DNA from 3 places in the Sporosarcina soli genome. Region 3 is predicted to be linked to each of the others. Evidence: riboswitches for the same ligand, from Rfam matches in the RefSeq annotation. Region 3 holds a riboswitch; each other region holds the start of a gene.
What was found. A riboswitch is a leader RNA that binds a small molecule or an ion and turns the genes downstream of it on or off. The one in region 3 is predicted to bind lysine.

Region 1: linked by a shared signal. The riboswitch ahead of ACFPRA_RS02085 (transporter substrate-binding domain-containing protein) and the one ahead of ACFPRA_RS15525 (aspartate kinase) in region 3 are both predicted to bind lysine.
Region 2: linked by a shared signal. The riboswitch ahead of ACFPRA_RS04635 (amino acid permease) and the one ahead of ACFPRA_RS15525 (aspartate kinase) in region 3 are both predicted to bind lysine.

What each region holds. Positions count from the first base shown of each region.
Region 1 is NZ_JBHSNO010000001.1:414,068-420,539, reverse strand. Features, by position in the region: gene ACFPRA_RS02100 (LLM class oxidoreductase) at 1-873, shown strand, start outside; gene ACFPRA_RS02095 (DUF896 domain-containing protein) at 896-1,132, shown strand; gene hslO (Hsp33 family molecular chaperone HslO) at 1,150-2,028, shown strand; lysine riboswitch at 2,354-2,535, shown strand; gene ACFPRA_RS02085 (transporter substrate-binding domain-containing protein) at 2,664-3,515, shown strand; gene ACFPRA_RS02080 (amino acid ABC transporter permease) at 3,725-4,480, shown strand; gene ACFPRA_RS02075 (amino acid ABC transporter ATP-binding protein) at 4,499-5,233, shown strand; gene phaC (class III poly(R)-hydroxyalkanoic acid synthase subunit PhaC) at 5,313-6,398, opposite strand; gene fabG (3-oxoacyl-[acyl-carrier-protein] reductase) at 6,459-6,472, opposite strand, start outside.
Region 2 is NZ_JBHSNO010000005.1:70,905-77,376, reverse strand. Features, by position in the region: gene ACFPRA_RS04660 (hypothetical protein) at 1-166, shown strand, start outside; gene ACFPRA_RS04655 (hypothetical protein) at 250-585, shown strand; gene ACFPRA_RS04650 (SMI1/KNR4 family protein) at 701-1,135, shown strand; gene ACFPRA_RS04645 (hypothetical protein) at 1,493-2,068, shown strand; gene ACFPRA_RS04640 (hypothetical protein) at 2,221-2,445, shown strand; gene ACFPRA_RS04635 (amino acid permease) at 2,600-4,048, opposite strand; lysine riboswitch at 4,149-4,331, opposite strand; gene ACFPRA_RS04630 (formate/nitrite transporter family protein) at 4,684-5,460, shown strand; gene ACFPRA_RS04625 (DinB family protein) at 5,679-6,170, shown strand.
Region 3 is NZ_JBHSNO010000008.1:35,889-42,360, forward strand. Features, by position in the region: gene sdhA (succinate dehydrogenase flavoprotein subunit) at 1-1,048, opposite strand, end outside; gene ACFPRA_RS15515 (succinate dehydrogenase cytochrome b558 subunit) at 1,099-1,707, opposite strand; gene ACFPRA_RS15520 (YslB family protein) at 1,917-2,327, shown strand; gene ACFPRA_RS15525 (aspartate kinase) at 2,852-4,069, opposite strand; lysine riboswitch at 4,160-4,337, opposite strand; gene uvrC (excinuclease ABC subunit UvrC) at 4,391-6,184, opposite strand.

The DNA.
Region 1 (6,472 bases), on a different contig from region 3:
TTCCCATTGGAAGCGTATAAAGGAAGTTTTCCAACGATGGATTTGGAATCGCAAATGACACTTGCGAAAAAGGCAGAAAAATTAGGGTTTGCCTCACTGTTCGTAAGAGATTCCCCGCTTTACGACCCGACTTTCGGTGATGTCGGAGCCCTTTACGATCCGTGGGTGTTTCTTTCGTACGTATCCGCGCACACGGATCGGATTGCGCTTGGCACTGCAAGTATTGTAACAACACTGCGACATCCGCTCCATGTAGCGAAAGCGGCAACTTCGCTCGATCATATCTCAAAACAACGCTTCTTAATGGGCGTTGCAACCGGAGATCGCCCCATCGAATTTCCTGCATTTAAGGTAGAGAGTGATGAGCGTGCAATCTTATTCAAAGAATCGATTGAAGTGATGAAAACAGTATGGAAAGAATCATTTGCGAACATCCTGACAGAGAGAGTTGAAATGCTTCAAGGGGATGTCGTTCCTAAACCGCACTCATCAACTATTCCAATTTTTGGAACAGGCTATTCTGGCCAAACGATTGAATGGTTGGCCGAACATACAGACGGTTGGCTATTTTATTCGCAAGGGGTCAATGAACAACGTGAACTTGTGAAAAAATGGCGTGAAGCGGCGGGCAGATTCAAACCGTTTGCCCAAGCATTGGCGATTGATCTATCTGAAAATCCCAATGAAGCGCCGAAACCGATACAAGGCGGGTTTAGAACGGGTTATGCATTTTTTATAGATTATCTCCGTGCCTATGAGGAGGCAGGTGTGAATCATGTAATGTTAGGTTTGAAACATGGAAAGCGTCCTGCTGAAGAAGTAATTCAAGAATTGGGGGAATATGTGCTCCCTCATTTCCCTACAATTAATTAAAATTGAAAGAAGTGGAAGATAAATGATTAAAGGTTTAGAACGAATTAATGAATTGGCGAAAAAAGAGCGAGAAGAAGGTCTGACGAAAGCTGAAATGGTTGAACAAACGGTATTGCAGCAAGATTATTTGCGTGAAATCCGCGGACAAGTGCTAAACACCGTTTCGGGGATGACTGTGCTCGATCCACTTGGCAATGATGTCACACCTGAAAAAGTGCGTGAACAAAAAAAATTGCAAGGTGATCAGGAAGTTAAATAATGAAAGGAAGTAAGGATATGAAGGACTATTTAGTTAAAGCTATTGCGTTTAACGATCAAGTACGTGCTTATGCAGTAACGACAACAGAAACGGTTGGAGAAGCTCAACGTCGTCATCAGACATGGCCGACTGCTTCTGCAGCGCTTGGCCGTTCCATAACAGCAGGCACGATCATGGGGGCTATGCTCAAGGGTGAGGAAAAGTTAACGGTAAAGATAGAGGGCGGCGGTCCAATCGGTACCATTTTGGTGGATGCCAATGCAAAAGGGGAAGTGCGAGGCTATGTGACAAATCCACAAACACATTTTGACCTAAATGAACAGGGTAAATTGGATGTTCGACGAGCCGTTGGAATAAACGGCATGCTTACCGTATCAAAAGATATCGGACTGCAACATCCTTTTGTTGGACATGTTCCACTCATATCGGGTGAGTTAGGCGAAGATTTCACGTCCTATATCGTGCATTCAGAACAAGTGCCTTCCTCTGTAGGCGTCGGGGTTTTGGTGAATGCTGATCAGACAATCCAAGCGGCTGGTGGATTCATCATTCAACTGTTACCTGGTACAGATGAAGAGACCATTACGAAGATTGAAGAACGTTTGAATGGAATGATGCCGATTTCCTCGATGGTTGAGCAAGGAATGACGCCGGAACAAATGCTTGAACAAGTGCTCGGAGCCGGAAATGTAAAAATGCTTGAGCAAATGCCCGTATATTTCCAATGTCAATGTTCCAGAGAGCGGATTACGAATGCCATCGTCAGCTTAGGAAGCGATGAGATTCAAGATATGATTCAGACGGAAGGTATGGCTGATGCACAATGCCATTTTTGCAATGAAAACTACCATTTTTCTAAAGAAAATCTAGAACGGTTATTGGAAGATACTGTCTAACAAAATAAGTTTTGTCTAGGTCATAACGATATTTATAAGCGATACTCCGGTTGAAGAGGAGGATTTTAGTATTTCACTTCAGGTATTATTTTAGAGAAATAAAAAGCTGAGAATATAAGTAGAGTGCCAAAGGAAGATCCTCGCTCGATTTTTTCAATGAGTGCAAGTCGTTCAATTAGATGGAAATGCTCGTATAAGTGCAATTCCAGTGAATAACGACTTGCCTCTTATCCTCGTCTATCGGTTCCTTTAATTGGCTGTTTGACAGATGGAAAATAGTATTGTAAAGTAGGTATCATAATTGAATACAACCTCACTTTAAGAATAGTGAGGTAGAGGCGCGATATTTAATAGTTCTTAGTGGAGTTTGAGATGCAATGATTCTAAGAAGAAGGAAATGTCGCCGAAGCTTGTAATCTTTCTCACGATTGCTTGCTGGGTCTGCAGCGAATAACTGCAGGACTGTCTCAATAAACGTCCCGGTTTATTGAGTGGGCTATCTCATTTGGGGAAAGTGGAGGATTTAGGGCAACTTATATATTGCGACCTGAGATCACTTCAGGTCTTTTTGTATAAGTTGCCCTTTTAGTATGTTAGAAATGTAGTAAAAAAGATTCAGAGGGGGAGAATCAATCATGAGAAAAAAGTTATCATCATTCATCGCGTTATCATTCTCAGCGATGCTGTTGTTAGCTGCATGCGGAACAAAAGAGAGCGGCAGCACAACTTCTTCGGAAGGAGAAGGGGAACAGAAAGAGGTTTTACGGGTAGGTATGGAAGCAGGATACCCACCATTTAACTGGACGCAATTAGATGATGCCAACGGTGGAGTGAAAATTGAAGGCAATGCTGAATATGCAGGCGGTTATGACGTAGAAATCGCTAAAAAAATTGCTGAAGGTTTAGGAAAAGAATTGGTTATCGTCAAAACAGAGTGGGACGGTCTAGTCCCGTCATTACAATCCGGTAAAATTGACGTGATTACAGCGGGCATGTCACCAACTGAAGAACGGAAAGAATCCATTGACTTTTCCGACAACTATTATACTTCTAATTTTGTGATGATCGTCAAAAAAGGTAGCAAATATGAAAATGCAACTTCCATCCAAGATTTCAGTGGGGCGAAAATAACAGGACAGTTAAATACATCCCACTATGGCGTTATCGACCAAATTGAGGGTGTCAACAAACAACCGGCATCGGATAATTTCCCGGCAATGCGCGTTGCCCTTGAGTCCGGTGTCATTGATGGTTATGTATCAGAACGTCCGGAAGGCATCAGTGCCTCATCCGCCAACCCTAATTTTGTAATGGTCGAATTTACAGAAGGATTTGTTGCAGATGAAGAAGAAACTGCGGTTGCAGCCGGATTAAAAAAGGATAGCGAATTAGTTGATAAAATCAATGAAATCTTAGCAGACATTTCGGAAGAAGAACGTCAGAATATTATGGACGCTGCGATTAAAAATCAACCAGCGGCAGAATAAGGATGAAGTGATACCGGCTGCCTCTAATTGCAGCCGGTTTTTCACTTGATTCAGCTTCTGCTAAATCAATTAAAAGCCTCCGGCGGATGTCATAGATTTTGCAGAAATTAAGGCACCAGCCATTAGAAAGCGCAATTCAAAATCTGGACGCAAATACGCCGAGGCATTATTGGTCTTGGTTAGATTCCCCTTTGGAAAGGATGGAATGAATGAGTCTCGAGTGGATTATTCAAATGATTATTAATAACTGGCCGATGTTTCTTCGCGGAGCGGGCATGACGCTTCTCATTTCTGTAATCGGGACGATTATCGGAGCGATTATCGGTTTACTTGCAGGAGTGATACGCACAATCCCTGTTCCAGAACGACGGGCAAAACGAATCTTATTAAAAACGGTAAATGTGATTCTCACATCCTACATAGAGTTTTTCCGTGGAACGCCAATGATCGTTCAAGCAATGGTCATTTTCTATGGATCTGCTTTGGCTTTTGGGATTGATATGGACCGGACTATAGCGGCCATCGTGATTGTCTCTATCAATACAGGGGCCTATATGGCGGAGTTTGTCCGTGGCGGTGTCATGTCGATCGATAAAGGACAGTTTGAAGCGGCACATGCGGTCGGGATGAATCATGTTCAGACGATGCTGAATGTTGTTTTACCCCAAGTGATCCGTAACATCTTACCGGCAACCGGCAACCAATTTATTATCAATATTAAAGATACATCTGTTCTGAACGTCATCGGCGTTACGGAATTATATTTCCAAACAAAAACGGTCGCAGGTATTAGCTTTAAATATTTTGAGCCATTTTTCGTTGCCTGTATATTGTATTTCGTCATGACGTTTACCGTCACCCTGATTCTCCGTTATTTTGAAAGGAAATTGGAAGGACCGGAAAACTATAGCATGATCGGCCAGCCGGCACAAATAACGAATGTAGCCAATACAAAAGAGAGTTAAGACGGAGGTGGGGGACAAATGGAAAAAGTCATCGATATTCAACATCTTAGAAAATCATTTGGTACGCATGAAGTATTAAAAGATATCGATTTTTCAGTAGCCAAAGGGGAGGTTGTCTGTATCATCGGGTCATCTGGATCCGGTAAATCCACTCTTCTTCGTTGTATCAATCTATTGGAGAGACCAAGTGGCGGACGAATCATCTACCAAGGTGAAAATATTCTAGATGCTAAGCATGATATTCATTCATACCGTACGAAGTTAGGGATGGTATTCCAACAATTCAACTTGTTTAATAACCATGATGTATTAAGTAATTGTGTTGTCGGACAAGTGAAAGTGTTAAAACGCACAAAAGAAGAAGCAGAAAAAGTGGCAATGAAGTATTTGAAAGTGGTAGGCATGGATCGCTATGTGAATGCAAGAGCTAGACAATTGTCTGGCGGTCAGAAGCAACGTGTAGCAATTGCCCGCGCCCTATCGATGGAACCGGATGTCATGTTATTCGATGAACCAACATCCGCATTGGATCCAGAGATGGTAGGGGAGGTTCTGAAAGTAATGAAGGAGCTCGCTGAAACCGGCTTAACAATGCTGATCGTAACCCATGAAATGGAATTCGCAAAAGAGGTTTCCGATCGCGTCGTCTTTATGGACAAAGGAGTAATTGCTGAAGTAGGGCCACCCGAACAAATTTTCAATAACCCGACACAAGAGCGAACGAGGGAATTTCTAAAACGTACATTGAAATGATCATATATTGCCGAAAAACAGCGGGCCTTTCCCTGATATGCTCAGGGAAAGACCCGCTGTTTTCGTTGTGGTTTTTCAATTACTTTGAATGACTTGTCAACCAATTATCAACAAGTGGATATAGTTCATTGACCGCTTTACGGCCAACAACGACAGAGACATGCCCCGTATCCATCAAGTGATACGTTTTGTCTTTACTAGATATTTTATCCATCAATGGCTCAATTTGAATTGGATTAGCAATGTTATCACGTTTTGCAGCAATATTTAAGACGTTTGCTGTAATTTTGCTAAGCTCGACTTTCCGCCCTCGGATGTAGAGTTCATCGTTAATCAGCTTATTTTCTTGGTAGAACTCGCGGATCCATTGGCGATAAGCTTCTCCAGGGAAAGGAATTCCATCGTTTAACCATTTTTGCATAAGCTTCCAATTATGAACGAATGCATCATTATCTGCTCGATTCGCCAATCCGACGTAAGGTCCATAAACATTGGCGATCGGGTTCAATAATTTGTTCCCGAAGTCGATCATATCATGGGGGATTAAACCTAGTGTATCGACCAGTTTATCCAGGTTAAAATAACGTTTATCTAAAAAATTAGAATAAAGGCCGGCATCTGCAAAATCAAATGGACTTGTCATAAATATTAAATTGCGGATCGGTAAATCATGATGGAGAGCCGCGAAGATGGAAGTCATCGTTCCCCCCATACAATAGCCAAGTAAACTGATTTCATTGGCTTCCGATGTTCGTAACACTTTTTTGACTGCGCGTGGAATATAATCCAGAATGAAGTTATCGAATTTTAAATGCCGATCTTCATAACCGAATGTACCCCAATCCAACAAGTACACATCATGTCCTTGGTTTGTCAGGTGTTCAATCAAGCTATTTCCAGGATATAAATCCAAGATATAAGGTTTATTGATCAGTGCGTAAATCATTAGGATGGGCACTTTGTTCGTCTTTTTCACGGCAGGTTGGTAACGATAAAGTTTCGTCTTGTTTTTAGTCCAGATGACTTCTTTCGGCGTTTGTCCAACTTGAGGCTCGGCCTCTGTCGTCAATACTTCTGTCATCCGTTTCAGCCGGCGGTAACCGTCTTTATATTCTTCGGGCAATTGATCCACCCAATTATCCAATTCTCTAGCACTCGAATAAATCATTATTCTCCCCCTAAACCAAGTTTTCAGGTACTAATTGGACTTTCTCCATAAAAGGCATTACATGTACAATC
Region 2 (6,472 bases), on a different contig from region 3:
GAATGGTCCAAGTGTAATCCGAAAACTTATTTATTACCATGAATACTCCAATGATGATGTATTGAGTTTTGATAGAGATGACACTATAGAGACATTTGATAAAATCATTGATATTTCTAAACAATTGTCTGATGGCAAGTACTACTTATATCATTGCGGTATATGAAAACCAAAAAACAACTCAGGTTGCAAGTTATCTTTGTGCAGGTAGTTATTAAAGTTAAAAAGTGAATAGAAAGGGGAAATACATTGAAGAAAGCAATAACAATAGGTTTAATTTTTGTTTCCATTTTACTTTCAGGATGTAATACGAACAAATTAAGCAGTGCTGTATTTACTAACACTACGCCAGCCGTAATTAAAATAGACAACTTAACCTATCTAATGAGCGATGATGCTTTAGCTACTAACGAGGTTGAAGAACAAATAGGTAAGATTACTCGTATTCAAGCAGTTGTATCTTATTCTGAAGACCAAAATCCATATAAAAGTCCGAGTAAAATTTTTGAAATAAAGGATATAAATATCGACGAAGCAATAGCAATTAAAGTTAATGACAAGTTATTTAAAGCATTTATTGAATGAACTTGGGAAAAGTTTCGGAATTAAATTGAACAAACGGGTTTAGTGAAAGAAGGACTGTCTGTTAGTAGTGGTGAATTATTATTTCACAGACGTTCTTAAGGATGGTGTTAAATAGGTGTGGAAGGACTATATAAATTCAATATCAAAAGATTATTTTTTTAAACCACCGGCATCTAATGCTGAAATAATTCAAATTACAAAGGAACTAAATGTGGAATTACCAAAAAAGTTGTTTGAATTATATAGTGAAACAAATGGAGTGTTCGATAGATTCGACTGTCCTTTAATATGGTCATCTTCACGGATAGTAAAGGAGAATCTATTTTTTAGAAGTTTTGGTGACTATAAAGATATTTATATGCCATTTGATCACTTGTTATTTTTTTCAGATAACGGATGTGGTGATCTATTTGGCTTTAAAATATTAAATGGTAGCATTCAAACAGAAGATATTTATGTATGGAACCACGAAGATGACAGCAGAACGTGGATTGCTTCATCATTGGAAGTATTTATTGAAGGTTGGATTACTGGTGAAATTACAACTTAGATAAAGGTATTTGCTTATTAAAGTAACGGATGCTTTTGTTGAATAATCGGCTGCCTTTTATAGGGCAGCTTTTTCTTATTGGGTAATCAAACCCGATCAGTGATTGAATCGATGTTTTACGGCTGTATCTCATAAACTATTTCAGTTAGTTGTACAAGATATTTAGCAAATACATCCAATTTGAAACAAGCTTATGATAAGATGATACAAAATGTAAAACATTCTGGAATTAGAACGGGATTGTCATAGACAAGATGAATGTGATACTGATTGGGACAAGTATTTAATTATTCTGTAAAGTGGCATAATTAGATTAGGCATTAATGTAAGACTATACTAGTAAGGAGGGTTATATTAATGAAAAGAAAAACATTTTACTCAACTGCTATAGCATTAGGCGTGATGGGTGTATCCTTTTTTGCAGGTAACGCTATTCTTGGGACAAGTGCTGAAGAACATAGAGCAGAAGAAGTAGAAGTTCCTATGGTAGTAACCAAAGAAGACCTAGCGCGGGTAGAGTTTAGTAGTGTTGAAGAAAGTGCAATTAAAATACCTTTAAATCTTGATGAAAAGAATATAGACCATATTGTTGCAGAAGCAAGAGGAGTTAACACAGAAAAACGGCCTGGAGGATACTTAATTGAAACTTGGTATCCCACAGATACAAAGAATGGTGATTTATTAGTAGCTCAGAGTGTCAATGAGTATGGAGTAGCTCAGTCTCTTATAAAAGTAGTAAAAACGTGGTATCCAGAAGAACTGGGTGGATTTAAAGAATTGAATCTAGGTGGATATCAAGCCATACTTAATGAAAATGAAGAAGATGCTAATACTCTTCATATAATTACAGACAATGAAATATTTACAATGGCTGGGCAAAAAACCGAATTTTTGTTAGAGGTGGCTGAGGAAATCATTAAGGAGTTTAAATAATTTTACCATATCAAAAAGCAATGATCTAGATAAGCGGTTGACTAACTGAGTCCTTACGTTTATGAAAAAGCTACCTTTTACAGGGCAGCTTTTTCATGTAGTCAACGATCAGGTTTTGCAATAAAGTGATGAAACGATTTGGAGGTGTTTGCATGGATAATCTAAACTTTATGGGAACAGGGAATTGGTTAGGGATACTTTCCTTGATATTGATTGTACTTTGCTTTTATTTCAGCCTATCTTTCTTCCAATACTTAAAATTAGGCGATGAACGGCTTATTAAACAGTCTAAATTTGCAGCAGTCTTTTTTCTTGCACTGAGTTTGTTAATACCTGCAATATTTAATTTTTATGTCTATTATCAAATGATGAAATAATACCAGTTTTTCATTTTAGATTTACCATAACCGAATGCAAGTGTTTCAGAAGTGTCTCTGTACTTGGAAGCTTTAAGGTGAATTTTCATAGAACTATATACAGAAAAAAGCCAGGTGTTAAGACATGTTAAATCGTCATAGCACCTGGCTTTTATTATTCTTTATCAAAATCGCAATCTTTCAACGGAATCAATTTTGTTTTATATTTCACTTTATAGACCAGCCAAACGATGAGGAAAAGGGGTAACCCGATGTAGGAAACGAGTGCACCGTTCCAATCGATTTCGCCACCTACGAAGGCTTGGAAGTTTTGTCCTAAAATGATGAATGTACAAAGGACCAATGCCAGTAACGGACCGAATGGGAAAAATCTTGCCCGGTACGGAAGGTCGTCGATATTGCCGCCTTGTGCAAGATAGGCCCTGCGGAAACGGTAATGGCTGACAGCGATGCCGAGCCATGTGACAAATCCGGCCATCCCGGAAGCGTTCAGCAACCAGACATAGACGGTCCCATCTCCGAAGAACGTGGATAGAAATGCAAGGGAGCCGACAAGCGTCGTAGCAATCAAAGCATTGACTGGCACACCTCTTTTATCCAACTTGCCAAGGAATTTAGGCGCTTTGCCATCCCGCGCCAAGTCCCAAAGCATACGCGTAGATGCATACATACCGGAGTTACCTGCTGACAAGACCGCTGTTAGGATAATGGCGTTCATGACAGATGCGGCAAAAGCGAATCCGGCCCGTTCGAAAACGAGGGTGAAAGGGCTGACAGAAACGGATTCACTCAGTAAACGCGGATCCGTGTAAGGTAAGATCATCCCGATGACGAAAATCGATAAGATGTAAAAAAGAAGGATACGCCAGAAAACGGTGCTGACCGCTTTCGGGATTGTTTTACCTGGATCTTTACTTTCTCCGGCGGCGACACCTAGTAATTCCGTACCTTGGAAAGAAAAGCCTGCCGCCATGAAAATCCCTAAAATCGCAAAGAAGCCGCCATTGAATGGTGCATCTTCAATCGTGAAGTTGGTGAAGCCGATCGCTTCGCCGCCCATGATGCCAAAAATCATCAAGAAACCGATGATGATAAAGATGATGACGGTGATCACTTTAATGAGTGAAAACCAGAACTCCGCCTCACCGAATCCTTTGACGGACATATAGTTAAAGCCGAACATGATGAGTAGGGCGAGTGCACTCCAAACGAAGGAAGGGCTATCCGGAAACCAAAATTTCATAATAAGGACAACTGCAGCTAGTTCCGCTGCAATCGTAATGGCCCAGTTATACCAATAGTTCCAGCCGATCGCAAAACCGAATGCCGGATCGACGAATTTGGTGGCATATACTTTGAATGAGCCAGCGACAGGCATATAAGCCGCCATTTCTGCAAGACTTGTCATTAAAAAGTAAACCATAATACCAACAGCCGCATAAGCGAGCAATGCGCCGCCAGGTCCTGCTGTATGGATCGCGCCACCGCTCGCGAGGAAAATCCCCGTTCCGATCGATCCCCCAAGTGAGATCATCGTTAAATGACGTGCTTTCAGCGACCTTTTCAACTGTGGTGCGTTGGATGATGAAGATGTTTTTGCCAAATTGTATTCTCCTTTATTTGACGGAAGGTTGCAGGCTTAGACATATAAAAAAGCCGACGAAAAAGATCGACGGCTGGTTGTCATAAGTCCGAATAATCCTTCCGAAGATAGTTCTCCACGTTGTTCGAAAAACGTGACAATGATGTCCCTATTCGAAAACATCACCAGCCCGGATTGTCAATGAACGATCCACACTTCGGCAACTCATCCTTTCAAACGGAGTCGAAGATGTCATTGCATCTCGTCCGATCTACTCTTATAAGCTGCGGCCTCTATCCCATCAGTGCATGGGAGTATTGAATTAACAATATTAGTATAGGGAATGGAAATGGATTAGGCAAGGGGAAAGCCCTTTGTCTTTTCCTTCGCAATTTTCACTATTAAAGGAAAAGAAACCTTTCTCTATGAAAATAGGGAGACAGAACGGTGCGTGTCACGGATGGCATCGAATGGAACGAAGGATCTGGCACTTGTTTCTGCTGACCTATTAGTTTTGTTAGTTGGCATATTTCACTGAAAAGACATGAAGCACAGCATAATGATGGGCCGTGATTCTCTGTTTGGTTGTATAATCATGACGGATTGAAATTCTACTATAGGTTGGACAAGCAAAGGCTAGCTGGAGGGGAAAAAGAATGAAAGCAACGATTGGTGTTTTAGGTGATACAGCCGTTTCAAAAGTAAATCAATACCGTACAAGTAAAGGGAGCTATTTCATATTGACAATGATGGGAGGTTTTTTTGTCGGATTTGGAATCATTCTCATTTTTACGGTGGGCGGTTTGCTCGGTCCTACTGGTTTTGCAGGAACAAAAATAATCATGGGACTCACATTCGGCATAGCCTTAAGCCTGGTGTTAATGGCGGGCGCCGATCTGTTTACGAGTAATAATATGATCCTGATGATTGGCACATTGGCGAAGAAAACGACTTGGCTTGAAACGATCCAAATTTGGCTTTTCAGCTATATTGGCAACTTTGCTGGCGCCGTTCTTATTGCGGCACTTTTTTTCTATACAGGGCTTGCCACGGGAGGGACGGCGGATTTTCTGAACATGGCGGCAGCCGACAAGATGAATGCCCCATTTATGGAGTTGTTGTTTAGGGGGATTCTGTGCAATATTCTCGTCTGCTTGGCCGTTTGGTGCTCCTTCAAATTGAAGGAAGAAACCGCGAAGTTGATCGTCATTTTTTGGTGTTTATTCGCCTTTATCACATCTGGTTTCGAGCATAGTATTGCAAACATGACCTTGCTGTCCATTTCGCTAATGGTTCCGCATCCTGAAACCATTACACTGGCTGGTTTGGTAGCAAACTTGGTGCCAGTCACAATCGGTAATGTGATCGGTGGCGCTATATTTATCGGAGCGGGTTATTGGTTCGGAAATACGGAACAGAAAAAAGGAATCTAACATCGTCAAATATGAGGGTCACTTTTTCACTCTGAAGCGCATTCTATACACATAGAAGAAAGATAGCCATACTTAAAATGATTCGAAATTATTTTGCGAGAATGTCTCTTTTTTTTTTAGCGAAAAATCACTTGCGAAAATCGAAAAAAGCTACTATTGTAAGGAAGGAAAATTTGAATCGAACAGTTTTAGAGGTTATTAAAGGAGAAATCTAGACGATGTTTGGGAAAAATAATCGTATCCGAAAAAAAGTATATCAATCCATTGAAGGGTTAACGGATGAACAGTTCAACAAGATCCCTACAAACGGAGGGTGGTCACCAAAACAAATATTCGAACATCTGGTTCGAATGGAAACGTTGATTGCCACGAAGATCGCTGAAGAACTGAAAAATCCTGATAGCCCAAAATGTACAAAGAAACCACTTGCGCTTACGTCGGGCCGTTTATTGAAAGTGGAAGAGCCAGCGGATACCGTGCCGACGGAAGTGTACAAATCGATTGTCGAGATGAAAAATGAACTTTATGAATCACGTCTCTTCTTATTAGATGTCTTTGAGTCTGCAACGATGGATGTTCTTTGTGAGAAATCATTCAAACACCCTCATTTGGGGCAAGTTCCTTTAATCCAATGGTTTTCCTTTGTCGGATTGCATGAAAAGTGGCATTTGAAACAATTGAAAAAAACACTTGAAATGAATGCAAAGTGAGAACTTATCGAACACCTTCTTCCCAAGCGATTGAGAATCGCCTGGGAAGAAGGTGTTTTTTCGTTCAGGCTACAGAAAAGGGAAGATCGTCGAGTGCTTTATATGAAAACGACATCAATGAAACTTGGCTCGCATGCAATAGTACATTGTGTGAGGAAGAGGTGTTTTTTGGGATTTCCTCTCCGGACTTGTACAACTATATTCGTTTGCCTTTATTCATCTAACATGACTCTATATGTTGAATTTTCTGTGGGTTCAGAGGGATTGGTAAAATGTTCTTGATTCGTTTTGTTCAAAGTAGA
Region 3 (6,472 bases):
CCGGGAAGATTTTCATTGGTAATTTACGTGGATCATCGCCTGTGAATTTCTCATAGATTTCAATGATTCCACCAAGTTTAATATCCAGCTCTTTTGGATCCTTATGCGAAAGGTCCAAGTAAACCATGTTTTCACCGTTGATGCCGAGTTTTTGATTGACACAAACATCAAAGATTTCACGGGTTGCAACATCACGCGGCACGAGGTTACCGTATGCAGGATATTTTTCCTCTAGGAAGTACCAAGGTTTACCGTCTTTGTAAGTCCAGACGCGTCCACCTTCACCACGTGCAGATTCACTCATCAGACGAAGTTTGTCGTCACCAGGAATTGCTGTCGGGTGGATTTGGATGAACTCACCATTGGCGTAGTATGCACCTTGTTGGTAAACGATGGATGCCGCTGATCCTGTATTGATAACAGAGTTTGTCGTTTTCCCGAAAATGATCCCAGGGCCCCCAGTCGCCATGATGACCGCGTCACCTTTGAACGCCTGGATTTCCATCGTTTTCAAGTTTTGTGCTTTTATACCGCGACAAACGCCTTCATCATCAAGGATCGCTCCTAGGAACTCCCAATGTTCATATTTCTGAACTAATCCATCTACTTCGAAGCGACGAACTTGCTCGTCCAATGCATAAAGGAGTTGTTGTCCAGTCGTTGCACCCGCAAATGCTGTACGGTGGTGAAGTGTACCCCCGAAACGACGGAAATCCAGAAGTCCTTCAGGTGTCCGGTTGAACATGACGCCCATCCGGTCCAATAAATTGATGATCCCTGGTGCTGCATCCGTCATCGCTTTAACAGGCGGCTGATTCGCTAGGAAGTCCCCTCCATATACAGTGTCGTCAAGGTGGATTGCAGGCGAATCGCCTTCCCCTTTCGTGTTCACTGCACCGTTGATGCCTCCTTGGGCACATACGGAGTGGGAACGTTTAACCGGGACGAGTGAGAACAGGTCAACCGGAGTGCCTGCTTCAGCCGCTTTGATGACTGCCATCAAGCCTGCAAGACCGCCGCCGACAACAATCAATCTGCTTTTTGCCATTATTGTTTCACTCCTCAAATTTTAGGTAATCTCAATGTCAATCATAATTTTTACACAAATGCAAGTATTGCCTGTACACCGATAACAGAAAGTATTACGAAAGCTGCAATCGAGACGTAAGTGACGATTTTCTGTGAACGTGGCGATTGCGTGATTCCCCAAGTGACAAGGAATCCCCAAAGCCCGTTCGCCAAGTGGAAAGTCGCCGCAATAACACCCGCGATGTAGAATGCAATCATGAACGGGTTCTCAAAAATATCAGCCATCATGTTGTAGTCTACTTCGGCTCCCAATGCCTTCTGAATTCTTGTTTCATAGATGTGCCATGCGATGAAAATTACTAGGAAAACTCCTGTAATTCGTTGCAACATGAACATCCAGTTGCGGAACGTACCAAAGCGCTGTACGTTATTTTTCGCAGTAAAAGCTATGTACACACCATAGAACGCATGGAACATGAGTGGAATGTAAATGACAAACCATTCTAAAAACAGAACGAACGGTAAATTCCCCATGAAATTGGATGCGTTGTTGAATGCTTCTGCACCGCGTGTCGCAAAATGGTTAATAACCAAGTGCTGAGCAAGGAAGAGCCCAACCGGGATGATCCCGAGCAACGAATGTAGTCGGCGCAAATAAAAATCTGATTCTCTCGACAAATCTTTTACCCTCCCTTATTGCTGAGGACGTGCATCTAAGGCTGCCATCGTTTTGACACGAAGCAACCGTTGACTGCTCTCCTCTTCATGATACAATAATATAACATGTTCATTGTACTCCTCTGTTTTGAAGAGGTCAAGATGAGGAAAGCATTTGTCAGCTGATTATTCTATTAATTTCTACATTATCCGAAGGGTTGTTTATTCGATTGGAAAATATTACATACGACTCGCCGACCCGCTTCGGCTACGAATTATTGCGCGATCATGTATTGCCAAGCATACTCGGGAAACATGAAGACGAAATCCTCTATTGGGCAGGGAAAGAAATCGCTCGAAAATTCCCGGTTTTTGCTATCGAAGAATTGCCTGTTTTCTTCCAAGAAGCAGGATGGGGTGAGCTTATACTTCATGAAACGGCAAAAGACGAGGCTTTTTACATATTAAAAAACGAAGCAGGCCCAACTTTCCACAAAAGATCCTTTCACCTCGAGGCCGGTTTTTTGGCGGAACAGTATCAGAAATTGAACGGCTTACTAACAGAGTGCTATGGCGAAGTAAACGAAAAAGAACCCCTCGTTCACTTTCATGTGAAATGGGATTTAAAATCAACTATTTGAAATGTTGATAGGGATGCTCCAGGAGATCCGAGCATCCCTAAGAGGTAGACAAAGTTGTTATTTAACTTTGTCTACCTCTTTTTTAGGTATACGTTGTAAATTAGTAATTCCTTCAGCCTGATTGAAAACGATTGTCACGTGGAAGGCAGGCTAAGAGCGCGACGTTCAAAAAAAGTGCCTTAATTTCTGCAAAGAGCACAGAAACACAGCAAATCGAACCCTTCACTGTTCGATTCGTAACGCCTGCATGACTCTCTTCCTGCGAGCCCGCACGAAGTCGAGCGAAGACGCGAATCGAACTAGAGTTCATGAGCGGACGAGCGAGTTAGGAAGCCATCCTAAGGACGCCGCGTCCTGAAAAGTGACTTAATTTCTGCAAAGAACGCAGAAATATGGCAAATCGAACCCTTCGCTGTTCGATTGGCAACGGATGCATGACCTACATCCTGTAGGCCTCAACAACTGATGCGAGCGTTTGGCAACAGGCTGAGGGATGCTCCAGTAAATCGGTGCATCCCCCTCTTTTATTCCCCAGCTAATTCGTATTGTTCGTGAAGGACCGTTACCGCTTTTTCCATATCCGATTCCGGAATAACAACGGATACTTTAATCTCTGACGTGCTCACCATTTTGATCGGAACGGATGCATTGCGCATTGCATCAAACATAGTAGCAGCAACGCCCGGATTCGATACCATGCCACTTCCGACGATCGACACTTTAGCAAGCCCTACTTCAAAGTCAACTTGTCGATACCCGAGTGCTTCCTGATTCATCTCCAATACTTTGACTACTTCGGCAAAATCCTGTTTTTTAATCGAAAAAGAAACGGATGGTTGTGAGTCCTCCCGGATCGTCTGCACAATAATATCTACGTTAACATGATGTTTGGCTAAGGTTGTAAAAATATTTGCAAGTGAACCATTGTAGGGTGTGTCATACATAACAGTGCTTCGGACAATATCGCGTTCAAATGCGACTCCCCGAACGATAAGATTGTTTTCCAAATCGATTTCCTCCTTAATGATCGTTCCTTCTCCTTCAATATGGGCTGGTCTGACACGCAATGGCATTTGATGGTTTTTAGCGAACTCGACGGCTCTCGGATGCAGGACCCCTGCTCCTAAATTCGCGATTTCCAGCATTTCATCGTACGAAATTTCTTCCAACTTCCGCGCTTGTTCGATTAAACGTGGATCGGTCGTAAAGACTCCTTCTACGTCTGTGTAAATATCGCAAACAGCCGCATCAATCGCTATAGCGATTGCAACAGCACTCGTATCTGATCCACCACGCCCCAATGTCGTCAATTGCCCCTGAGCATCAATTCCTTGGAAACCTGTTATGACAGCGACTGCATCCTCCTCAAGAGTGGAGATGATTCTTTCTGCACGAACTTGTTCAATCCGGGCATTTCCATGTATGGCTTCCGTTGTGACACCCGCCTGCCACCCGGTAAAAGATTTTGCCTCAACCCCTTCCGCAGCAATGGCCATCGCAAGAAGGGAAGCAGTTACTTGTTCACCTGTCGTCAAGAGCATATCCAGCTCGCGTCGCCCCGCGTTCGGGTTTACTTCATTTGCTAACGCTAGTAATTCATCAGTCGTTTTTCCCATCGCCGACACGATGACAGCTACCTTTTTCCCCCGCTTGACTTCCCCGACGACCAATTGCGCCGCATGTGCGATTTTTTCAGGATTCGCAACCGAAGTCCCACCGAACTTCATCACAATTCGTTCCATTTTCAGTCCTCCATCTTTTCCCGGAATGCCAAAAAGGCTCTCAATCATAAATTGAGAGCCGGTCCGATGGGAGCAATCACAAAAAAGCTCCGAACGGATAGCTCTCCAGGTATTTGATACCTGACAGACTCCCACTTCTTCAATGGAAATCCAGCTAAATCATCATGGCAGCTGATGATCCGCTTCGGCGAAAGTCCCTTTCGATTCCCCTCATTAGGCTGCCGCCTTCAGGAAATGTACTCTTAACATTCGCGCCTCTATCCTCACGATATAATGCATTGCATAATATGTGAAAAAATTCAGTGCATCCACAATATCATACTATTTATTTTCTCGCAATGTTTCATTTTGAAAATAGGTCTCCACTTTTTCCGCAACGGTCATTGGCAACCCTGCTTTTTGCAATTCTAATGCGGAGGCCTCCCGAATTTTTTTGACAGAACCGAAATGTTTTAATAACATATTTTTTCGTTTCGGACCAACGCCTGGTAGTCCATCTAGCGTCGAGGCAAGCGAATTCGTTTCACGTCGTTGACGGTGAAATGTAATCGCAAAACGATGCACTTCGTCTTGAATACGCTGCAACAAATAAAATGCCTCACTTGTTCTTTTCAACGGAATAAGTTCTGGCGGATCACCGTAAAGCAGTTCGGCTGTTTGGTGTTTATCGTCTTTCGCCAATCCTGCTATCGGGATGGATAAGCCAAGTTCGTCCTCGATAATTTCACGTGCAACTTCCATCTGCCCTTTCCCCCCGTCGATGACAATCAAGTCAGGCAAGGGCAACTCCTCTTTCAACACGCGGGTATATCTTCTGCGGACAACTTCCCGCATCGCACCATAGTCATCATGCGCCGCTGCCGTTTTCGTCTTGAATTTCCGATAGTCTTTCCGGTTCGGTTTACCATCGACGAAGGAAACCATCGCAGATACCGGATCCGCCCCATACGTGTGGGAATTATCGAATGCTTCAATATGCAACGGGATGGTAATATTCATCGCTTCACCAAGCTCTTCGCACGCTCCGATCGTTCTACTTTCCTGACGTTCAATGAGTTGGAATTTCTCCTTCAGCGACATCTGCGCATTTTTAATCGCAAGATTGACCAAATCTTTCTTTTTACCTCTTTGAGGAATCAGTACATTCACTTGCAGGAGCTGACGTATTATTTCACGGTCTATGCCTTGCGGCAACAAAATCTCCTTCGGTAAGAGATGTTCGGATTTCCCATAAAACTGGCCGATAAATGTTAATAATTCTTCCTCAGGTTCCTGATAGACCGGAAAGAGTGAGACATCTCGTTCAATCAACTTCCCTTGTCGAACGAAAAACACTTGCACACACATCCAGCCCCGATCGACTGCATAACCGAAAATATCGCGATCTGTAAAGTCATTCATCGTAATGGTCTGTTTTTCCATGACCGCTTCGATATTCGCAATCTGGTCCCGATATTCTTTTGCGCGTTCAAATTCGAGATTTTCCGCCGCCGACTTCATTTTTTCAGTCAGCTCTTTTTTCATTTGTTTGTAGCCGCCATTCAAAAATCGGCTGATATCTTCTACCATCGATTTGTACGTATCTTCCTGCACTTCATTGACACACGGTGCAAGACATTGGCCGAGATGATAGTAGAGACAGACACGATCAGGCAATGTATGGCATTTTCGATAAGGATATAAACGATCGAGCAGCTTCTTCGTTTCACTTGCGGCATGCGCATGCGGATAAGGACCAAAATACTTCCCTTTATCTTTTTTCACTTGCCTCGTAATGATCAGTTTAGGGTGCCGTTCTGCGGTCAACTTGAGATAAGGATAGCTCTTATCATCTTTAAGCATAATATTGTACTTGGGATCATGCTGTTTGATCAGGTTCAATTCGAGCACAAGCGCTTCAATATTTGAAGACGTGACGATATACTCGAAATCCATGATCTCACTGACAAGCCGTTGTGTCTTTGCATCATGCGTACCTGTAAAATAACTGCGCACACGATTTTTCAGCACTTTCGCTTTTCCAACATAAATGATCGTCCCTTGTCGATCCTTCATCAGGTAACAGCCAGGCATTTCCGGTAAAATGGCCAATTTTTGTTCAATCAGTTCATTCATCATTCTCACCTACTCAAAAAACCAGGTACCGATGAGGGGACCTGGCTTTTATCTAATCACTGTGTATCTTCATTCGGCAGAAGCCCCCGCCGAATGAAGATAAATCCTCCGGCGGATGTCACAGATTTTGAAAGGAGTCAAGAAGGCAGTCTAAGTTCGCGACGTCCTAAAAGAAAAGTGCCTTAATTTCTGCAAAGATCGCAGAAATACGGCAAATCGAACCCTTTGCTGTTCGATTCGCAACGACTGCATGACCTACATCCTGTAGGCCTCAAGCTCGATTCAAAA